DNA from 2 places in the Streptomyces sp. NPDC002092 genome. Region 1 is predicted to be linked to the other one. Evidence: riboswitches for the same ligand, from Rfam matches in the RefSeq annotation. Region 1 holds a riboswitch; the other holds the start of a gene.
What was found. A riboswitch is a leader RNA that binds a small molecule or an ion and turns the genes downstream of it on or off. The one in region 1 is predicted to bind cobalamin.
Positions count from the first base shown of each region.

Region 2: it holds a riboswitch for cobalamin, as region 1 does, so the genes downstream of both, ACWCRD_RS31930 (ribonucleoside-diphosphate reductase subunit alpha) here and ACWCRD_RS36930 (HoxN/HupN/NixA family nickel/cobalt transporter) in region 1, are expected to answer to the same signal.

Region 1 is NZ_JBSFDG010000020.1:137,357-141,982, forward strand. It holds gene ACWCRD_RS36920 (hypothetical protein) at 1-667, shown strand, start outside; gene ACWCRD_RS36925 (ArsR/SmtB family transcription factor) at 965-1,342, opposite strand; cobalamin riboswitch at 1,423-1,626, shown strand; gene ACWCRD_RS36930 (HoxN/HupN/NixA family nickel/cobalt transporter) at 1,654-2,763, shown strand; gene ACWCRD_RS36935 (fibronectin type III-like domain-contianing protein) at 3,401-3,610, shown strand; gene ACWCRD_RS36940 (hypothetical protein) at 3,766-4,032, shown strand; gene ACWCRD_RS36945 (hypothetical protein) at 4,124-4,381, opposite strand; gene ACWCRD_RS36950 (TSCPD domain-containing protein) at 4,510-4,626, opposite strand, start outside.
Region 2 is NZ_JBSFDG010000015.1:198,495-203,120, reverse strand. It holds gene ACWCRD_RS31930 (ribonucleoside-diphosphate reductase subunit alpha) at 1-2,059, opposite strand, end outside; cobalamin riboswitch at 2,184-2,312, opposite strand; gene ACWCRD_RS31925 (GNAT family N-acetyltransferase) at 2,375-2,875, opposite strand; gene mctP (monocarboxylate uptake permease MctP) at 2,950-4,578, opposite strand; gene ACWCRD_RS31915 (DUF3311 domain-containing protein) at 4,575-4,626, opposite strand, start outside.

The DNA of each region.
Region 1 (4,626 bases):
CAAGAACCTGGTCGCGGCCGTTCATGACTCCTCCGGAAGCGATCAGAGTGCTGCCACGGCGGACAGCGAAACCACCAGTGTGCTGATACGCAATGCGAAGACGTGGAGGAAGGTCCGGGACGTGCAGGTTCCGGGACCGGTCACGCTGGCGGCGTCCGATCCGTCCAGTGACACGGTGTGCCTGGCTACCGGACAGGGATCCGACGTGAAGGCGAGTGTGCTCGACCTCACCACCGGCAGGACCAGGCAGGTCGGGGGGGCCGGGGGTGTGCAGGTGCAGCAACTGGCATGTCCGGCAGGCACGCCGGTCCTGGCCGGTACCCCTACCCGGAACAGCCAGGGAACCACGGTGAAAGTGACCCTGAAGAACGCTGACGAGGCAACGGTGGTGAGCGCAGTCGGCGGAAGGGTCGATGCCGTGCAGGCGTCGAAGAACACCGTCGTGGTCGCGGTGAGCTCCGGTGAGGACAGCGATCTCATCGAGCTGGACCGGAGGAGCGGGCGTGAACTGCGGCGCGTGACAGTCAAGGGCATGGACAGCTCGTCTCTGCTGCGGCACACGCGGGATGGCTGGGTGATGTTCTCGGACAGCACCGCGACCTTGGTGGACCTGGACAAGGGGACGTACCAGACGTTCAACCTGCCGGGGACGCTGACGAGCTTCTGAGTCGGCGCGAAAGGGGGCCTCCACGCGTCGTCCGGTGCGCAGGCCCCTCACATTGAACGAGTCGGGATGCGTGAGCGATGCGTGAGCGGATGATCCAGCAGAGACCATCACGGTGCGGACGAAGCAAGATCCCATCAGGACTCTTAAGCCATTGGTTGTGGGTTCGAGTCCCACAGGGCCTACCGGTGGTAGGCGGGGGATATGCCCTCCGACCTGCTACGCAGCGCCTGAGTCGGCTTCGGTCGGGCCGGGCGCTGTGGCGTTTTCGGGCCGGTGCGTGAGCAGCCGCACATACCGTCAGCCCGAGCCGCCTTCCCCTGTCGATTCCGGCGTGCAGTGTTTCAGCAGCGCGGAGATCGGGCCCTCGACGAGTCGGTAGCGCACGATCCGGCCGTCCTTCTCGCCCTCGACGATGCCCGCGGTCCGCAGGAGACGCAGAGCCTGGGAGACGGCCGTGTCCCGCATGCCGCTGGCGACGGCGAGGTCGGAGACGGCGATGGGGCCGGCCTCCTGGAGGGCGAACAGCAAGGACAGGCGTCCGGGATCGGAGAGCAGCGAGAAGCGATCGGCCCAGGCGCGCACGCGCTCGGGGTCGCCGACGGCGGCGATGGCATCGCAGACCCGATGGCCGTCAATGGTGCGCCGCCCGGCGTGTTCCGCGGGGACGAGATGCATGGGTCCATCATCGCAGCGAACAGCTGCCGATCTCCATACCTGTTCAGCTGTGCAGCCTTGCAGCCACTGCCTGCGGCCTTCTAGGGTGAGCGGGCCGTGGTGTTCGGGAAGCCGGTGACAGCCTTCAGGGGCTCAGTCCGGAGCGGCCCTCGCCACTGTGATCGGGGAGTTCGTCGCCCACGTCCCGCAGGGGACAGCCACTGGCCGCCGCAAGGCGGTTGGGAAGGCGGGCGGCGGACGTAGGACCCGTCAGCCAGGAGACCGGCCACGGCATCACGAAGCTGATCCACGAGGTGCTGGAGCGTGACCGAATGACCGTGTCCCAAGGCGTGCCCGAAACCGCCGCCGCCCCGTCCTTCCGCTGGCGTCGCGAGGACACCGTCAGGACCGCGGGCCTGCTGGCTGTGATCGTCGCTCTGCATGTGGCCGCCTTCGGGATCCTCTTCCTCCTCGTGATCCCCCATCACTACGCGGTCGGTACCCAGGCGTTCGGGGTCGGCCTCGGCATCACCGCCTACACGCTCGGCATGCGGCATGCCTTCGACGCCGACCACATCGCCGCCATCGACAACACCACCCGCAAGCTGATGGCCGACGGAAAGCGGCCGGTGTCGGTGGGCTTCTGGTTCGCGCTCGGGCACTCCAGCGTGGTGGTCGTCATGGCCGCGCTGGTCGCCGGGGGCGCGCACCTCGCCGGCACCCTGATGAACGACAGCTCCCCGACCCACCAGGTGCTCGGCACGGTGGGCACCACGGTCTCCGGCGGCTTCCTGTACCTCATCGCCGCCCTCAACCTCGTCGCCCTCGTCCGCATCGCACGCGTCTTCCGTGCGATGCGGGCCGGACACTACGACGAGGCGGAGCTGGAGGCGCACCTGGACTCGCGCGGCTTCATGAACCGCATCCTGGGACGCCTCACCAGGTCCATCCGCCGCCCCGGCCAGATGTTCCCTCTCGGCTTCCTGTTCGGGATCGGCTTCGACACCACGACCGAGGTCCTGCTGCTCGCCCTGGCCGGCAACGGCGCCGCCGCCGGGCTGCCGTGGTACGCGATCCTGTGCCTGCCCCTGCTCTTCGCGGCGGGCATGAGCCTGTTCGACACCCTCGACGGCACCTTCATGAACTTCGCCTACCAGTGGGCGTTCTCCAACCCCGTTCGCAAGGTGTTCTACAACCTCACGATCACCGGCCTGTCCATCGCAGTGGCCTTCTTCGTCGGCACGATCGAACTGGTCGGCGTGCTGCACGACAAGCTCGGTCTGCAGGACGCCGTCACCGGCTGGATATCCGGGCTGGACCTGGACAACGTCGGCTACGTCATCGTCGGTCTGTTCGTGGCCGTCTGGGCCATGGCGGTCGTGTACTGGCGCCTGGCCAAGGTCGAGGAACGCTGGAGCGCCCGCACCGCCGACACCGGCTGACGGCACAGCGTCCATCGCCTCTCGACTTCAGTCGGTGCAAGCAGCGACCAAAGTCGCCGTGGTTCAGCATTTCGGCCGCTGCCCGGCTCGGTTCGCCGCTGCGAGGCTGCCGTCATGGACAAAGCGAAGATCTCGCGTCGGGCCTTCGCCGGCCTGGCGGTGGCCGCCTGTACGGGTCTCGTGACGCCGATGGTGAAGGCCCCCCGAGGACGGCGAGTCGACGTCCTGCTGGCCCGAATGACCGTCGCCGACAAGATCGCGCAGCTGAACATCCCGGTCTGTCTGCCCCAGGCACTCCTCGGCGACTCCACGGATCCGACCGGCACGCGGGAGCACCGGGAGGCGTACGTGCCCGGCGCCACGGTGGTCGGGAGGAAGGCGGACCGGATGAGGCTGGGCCCGGGCGGGGGGTTCTTCGGCCTGGCCAACCAGTCCCTCTCCGGCTCCGTCCCGGTGCCTCGTCCACTGAGCCCGCGGCAACAGGCGCTGCAGCACAACCACTTGCAGCGCCTCGCCCGCGCCAACCCGCTCGGCATCCCCCTGCTGCAGATCAGCGAGGGCACCCACGGCTCGGTCGGACCCGGCTCGACCATCTTTCCCGAGGGGCTGGCGCTGGGCGGACGACCAGGCGTCGGCGTTGCTGCTGTACATCCGGCTGCGGGGTGTGCGGAAGGGCCATGTGGAGCCCGGGAAGCGGGTCACCGTCACCTTCGGCATCGTGCCGAGCCGCGATCTCACCCTGGTGGACGGCGAGATGCGCACGGTCGTCGAGCCGGGCACGTTCGAGATCAAGGTCGGGCGCTCCGCGGCGGACATCCGCCGACGGGCGGTTCTCCGCGTCACCTGAGGCCGTCCCCAGCGGCGCTTCCGGGTGAGATCACGTTTGAGATCACGAAACCTGGCGCGCTGCCGTCCGTTTTGGGGTATTTCGCACTAATCTCCCGTTGCAGCAAGGAGTTGATCTGTCACAGGTCGCATCCACTTCGCTCCACCGGAGATGACATGCACAAGCTTCGCAAGGCCGCCGTCCTGGTCGCCGCCCTCGGGAGTGTCGCGTTTCTGGGCGCAGGCGGCGCCCATGCCGACGGTGGCGTCGGCGTCCAGCAGAGCACCACTTGCAGGTCGCACGACCTGAACATCAGCGTCCTTGGTGAGGTCGGGCTCATCGACGGCCTGTTGGGCAACGCCCTCAACGGCGAGGGCAACACGGGGGCGCAGAGCACCTCCGAGGGCTCGGACATGGGCTGCAGCAACGCCTTCGGCAAGTAGTCGCGGACGGCTGCTGCCGGATGAGCGGCCTGCCGGGCGGAGCGCCCGGCAGGCCGTGGCCGTTCCTCGCGGCCTGCCGGGCGGTGCTTCGTTACTTGGATGCCGGCGGAGTGACGTTCCCGAGGTTGAAGTCGCTCCCTGTCGTGAAGGCGGGGGCCGCGTCCGGGCTGCCGTGGCGCCCGCTGCGGCTGTCGTCGTCGTAGGCCACGGCGTTGGACTGCGAGTTGGCCACCGCGGTGACGCCCTCGTCGTCGTGGCCGTGGTCGTGGGCGGAGCTGACGCCGGCACCGAAGGCGGAGAGGCTCGCGATCGCCGCGGCTACGACGGCAACACGCTGAAACTTGCGCATGGTTAGACCCTTTCTTGCCCGGGCGCGACGCCCTGGCTTGGCTACGTATTGTGACAATATATGCACTGATAGTAGTCATTTGGGATCTTTGGGTTGTTTGCGCGCCGTGTCGTTTTTTCGTACGACCGTCAGCCGCGGCGCGGCCGCCCCACCACTGGTGCGGACATGGACAGGCCCACGAGATCGGTCCAGACGGCCTCGCCGACACCGTCGAGGGTCTGTTTCGCGGCGCGTTCCGCGGCGGT
Region 2 (4,626 bases), on a different contig from region 1:
CGTCGGCCGGGATCCAGGTGAAGTCCTGCACCGAGCCGTTCGCCTCGCGCAGGGCCTCGCGGGTGCGGGCGTCCCAGACACCGAGCTCCTTGAGGTCCTTCACCAGGTAGGAGTTGACCTGGAGGAACTCGCCGGAGAGCGTCTCGCGCTTGAACAGGTTGGAGACCTGCGGCTCGATGCACTCGTACACGCCCGCGATCGACGCGATGGTCGCGGTGGGGGCGATCGCGAGGAGGAGCGAGTTGCGCATGCCGACGGTCGCGATGCGCTCCCGCAGGGCCGCCCAGCGCTCCGGCCAGGTGAGTTCGGTGTCGTAGTGGTCGGGGTGCAGGACGCCGCGGGCCGTACGGGTCTTCTCCCAGGCCGGCAGCGGTCCGCTCCGCTCGGCGAGGTCGGCGGAGGCCTCGTACGCGGCGAGCATGATGCGCTCGGCGATACGGGTGGACAGGGCCTTGGCCTCGGGGGAGTCGAACGGCAGGCGCAGCTTGAAGAAGACGTCCTGGAGGCCCATCGCGCCCAGGCCCACGGGGCGCCAGCGGGCGTTGGAGCGGCCCGCCTGCTCGGTGGGGTAGAAGTTGATGTCGACCACGCGGTCCAGGAAGGTCACGGCCGTGCGGACCGTCTCGTCCAGCCGTTCCCAGTCGATGTCCCCACCGGCCACGAACGCGCCGAGGTTGACCGAGCCCAGGTTGCAGACCGCCGTCTCGCCGTCGTTCGTGACCTCCAGGATCTCCGTGCAGAGGTTGGAGGAGTGGACGACATGGCCCGGCTCGGCCGTCTGGTTGGCGGTGCGGTTGGCGGCGTCCTTGAAGGTCATCCAGCCGTTGCCGGTCTGGGCGAGGGTGCGCATCATGCGGCCGTAGAGGTCGCGGGCCGGGATGGTCTTCTTCGCGAGCCCCGCCTCCTCCGCCCTGCGGTAGGCGGCGCCGAACTCCTCGCCCCACAGGTCCACCAGCTCCGGCACGTCCGCCGGGGAGAACAGGGACCACTGCCCGTCGGCGTTCACGCGGCGCATGAACTCGTCCGGGACCCAGTGCGCGAGGTTCAGGTTGTGCGTACGGCGGGCGTCCTCACCGGTGTTGTCGCGCAGCTCCAGGAACTCCTCGATGTCCGAGTGCCAGGTCTCCAGGTAGACGGCGGCCGCACCCTTGCGCCGGCCGCCCTGGTTCACGGCGGCGACCGAGGCGTCGAGGGTCTTCAGGAACGGGACGATGCCGTTGGAGTGGCCGTTGGTGCCGCGGATGAGGGAGCCGCGGGCGCGGATGCGGCTGTACGACAGACCGATGCCGCCCGCGTGCTTCGAGAGGCGGGCGACCTGGTGGTAGCGGTCGTAGATGGAGTCCAGCTCGTCGAGTGGGGAGTCGAGGAGGTAGCAGGACGACATCTGGGGGTGCCGGGTGCCGGAGTTGAAGAGGGTGGGGGAGGAGGGAAGGTAGTCGAGGCGGCTCATCAGGCCGTAGAGCGCGGCCACTTCGTCCACCGAGCGGCTGCCCGTCTTTGAATCAGATGCAGTGTCTTCGGCCAGTCCGCTCGCCACCCGCAGCATGAAGTGCTGGGGCGTCTCGATGACCTTGCGGGTGAGGGGGTGCCGGAGCAGGTAGCGGCTGTGGAGCGTGCGCAGGCCGAAGTAGCCGAAGCGGTCGTCGGCTTCGAGGTCGATCAGCGCGTCGAGGCGGTGGGCGTGGACCCGTACGAACTCGGCCGTGCGGTCGGCGATCAGCCCCTCCCGATGGCCCACGGCGACGGACTCCGTGAACGACATGACGCCCTGCGAGGCGGCCTCCGCGGCGATGCCGATCGTCAGCAGCCTGGCTGCCAGCCTGCTGTACGCGGGGTCCTCCGAGATGAGCCCGGCCGCCGCCTCCGTGGCCAGTTCGCGCAGCTGCGTCTCGTCCGCACGGGCGGACCGGCCGCGCAGCGCGGCGGCGGCGACCCGGCCGGGGTCGGCGTCGGGGAGGTCGGCGGTCAGCTCGGTCAGGGTCCGCAGCAGCGCGGCTCCCAGGCCGTCGTCGGACACGGCGGCGCTGGCTGAAACCGGGTCTGCTGGCGCGATGGTCACGTGAGGCTCTCCCTCGCTCGGCACGGGGGCCTTGCGGAGGGCAGGGGGCAGTCACGAGCGCACACGGCGTCGCGTCCACCGGCCCACTCCACGAGGCCCGGACGTCGAAGCACCCGGGCCGGATGGGCCGGGCACACCGTCGGCAGGTCCTCGGACTGACGCCCATATGCGCGCGAACACCTATGGGTACACCGTTGCGGGACAGTTCCGGATTCACACCGGATTCCCCTGCGGCGACAGCGAGCATGAGCATACATCTTGTGCCGGGTGAGGACAGCACCCCCATATGTTGTGTCGCGGCGACTTCGGAGCGTGTCAGAGTGTCAACTCATAGGTGAGGAGCGTGAACTCGGCGCCCGGGATCGGCTTCCAGTCGCGCTCGGGGGCGCGGACGAAGCCGGCGCGCTCGTAGATGCGGTGGGCGGCGTGCATGACGGGCTGGGTGCACAGGACGATGCCGGAGCACTCCGCGGCTCTTGCCCGGTCGACACAGGCGCGTACGAGGGCTTCTCCGGCGCCTCGGCCGCGCGCTGCCCGGTCGACGGCCAGCATGCGTATCTCGGCCTCTCCCGGGCCGGCCAGATCCGCCATGGGGCCGCCGGACGGGACGTAGGCGACGCCGCCGATCGGCCGGCCGCCCAGGTCGGCCACCAGCACCTCCGCGGCTGCCGCCCGCTTGGCGACGTCCCTCAACTCGGCCAGATACCAGTCGCTTTCACCGAAGGTGAGCAGGCCGTCCTGCAGATAGGCCTGGGCGGTGATCTCACCGAGGACCTCGTACTCACCGGGTTCCGCCTGTCTGATCACGATGTCCATGGTCCCGAGTCTGCCGGACGGGTACGACAACGGGCCGCCGGATTTCTCCGACGGCCCGCTGATCGCCGTGACCGCTAGTGGGACGCGCCCGCCGTCGCCGGCGGCAGCTCCACCTGGACGCCCGGGTCGCCCGCGTCCGCCGTGTAGTCGTCCGGCTTCGTCTCGTCGACGCCCTCCGGGGCCTTCAGGGCCTTGAGTACGAAGGTCAGGACCACCGTCACCAGAACGTTCAGGACGAACGCCGTGAGGCCGATGTAGCCGATCTGGCCGATGCCGGGGATCGCCGCGTTGGAGCCGCCGAAGTGCTTCTGCGTGGGCGAGGCGACGCCGTACGCGGCGAGGGTGCCGTAGACCATGCCGACCGCCCAGCCCGCGAGCAGCGCCCAGCGGTGGAACCAGCGCGTGAACAGGCCGCCGACCAGGGCCGGGAATGTCTGCAGGATCCAGATGCCGCCCAGCAGCTGGAAGTTGATGGCGACCGTCTTGTCCATCGTCAGGACGAAGACCAGGGCGCCCACCTTCACCAGCAGCGAGACCAGCTTGGAGACCTTGGTCTCCTGTTCCGGCGTCGCGTCCGGCTTGATGAAGTCCTTGTAGATGTTGCGGGTGAAGAGGTTCGCGGCCGCGATCGACATGATCGCCGCCGGGACGAGGGCGCCGATCCCGATGGCCGCGAAGGCCACGCCCGCGAACCAGCTCGGGAACATGTCCTCGAACAGCTGAGGGATCGCCAGCTGCCCGTTGGTGACCTTGACCCCCGCCGCGATCGCCATGAAGCCGAGCAGCGCGAGCAGGCCCAGCATCAGCGAGTACAGCGGAAGGATGGTGGTGTTGCGCCGGATCACGTCACGGCTCTTCGAGGACAGCGTCGCGGTGATCGAGTGCGGGTACATGAACAGCGCGAGCGCGGAGCCCAACGCCAGCGTGGCGTACGTCCACTGGTTCGCCTCGGCCGGGACCAGCGCCCCGCGCGGCTTCCCCGTCGCCGGGTTGGTCGCGCTGAAGGCCTCGCCCGCCTTGGCGAAGATGTGGTCGAACCCGCCCAGCTTGATCGGGATGTAGATGATCGCGACGGCGATGACGATGTAGATCAGCGCGTCCTTCACGAACGCGATCAGCGCGGGCGCGCGCAGACCCGACGAGTACGTGTACGCCGCCAGCACACCGAAGGCGATCAGCAACGGCAGGTCCTTCACGAACCAGTTGGAGCCCGCGTCGCCGCCGATCCCCATGACGTCGAGGACCGCCTGGATGCCCACCAGCTGCAGGGCGATGTACGGCATCGTCGCCAGGATGCCGGTGACGGCCACCGCCAGCGACAGCCCCTTCGAGCCGAAGCGGCCGCGCACGAAGTCCGAGGTGGTCACGTACCCGTGCCGGTGCGAGACCGACCACAGGCGGGGCAGGAAGGTGAAGATCAGCGGGTACACCAGGATCGTGTACGGCACGGCGAAGAAGCCCGCCGCGCCCGCAGCGTAGATCGCCGCGGGTACGGCGACGAAGGTGTACGCCGTGTACAGATCGCCGCCGAGCAGGAACCAGGTGATCCAGGTGCCGAAGGACCGGCCGCCCAGGCCCCATTCGTCGAGGCTCTGCTCGTTCTCGGCCTTGCGCCAGCGCGCGGCCAGGAAGCCCATGACCGTGACGGCCAGGAAGAAGAAGATGAAGACGCCGAGCGCGACGCCGTTCACGCCGTGGTTCATTCCGCCGCACCGCCCTTCTGTGCGGCGCGGGCGCGCTGGTCACGCTGC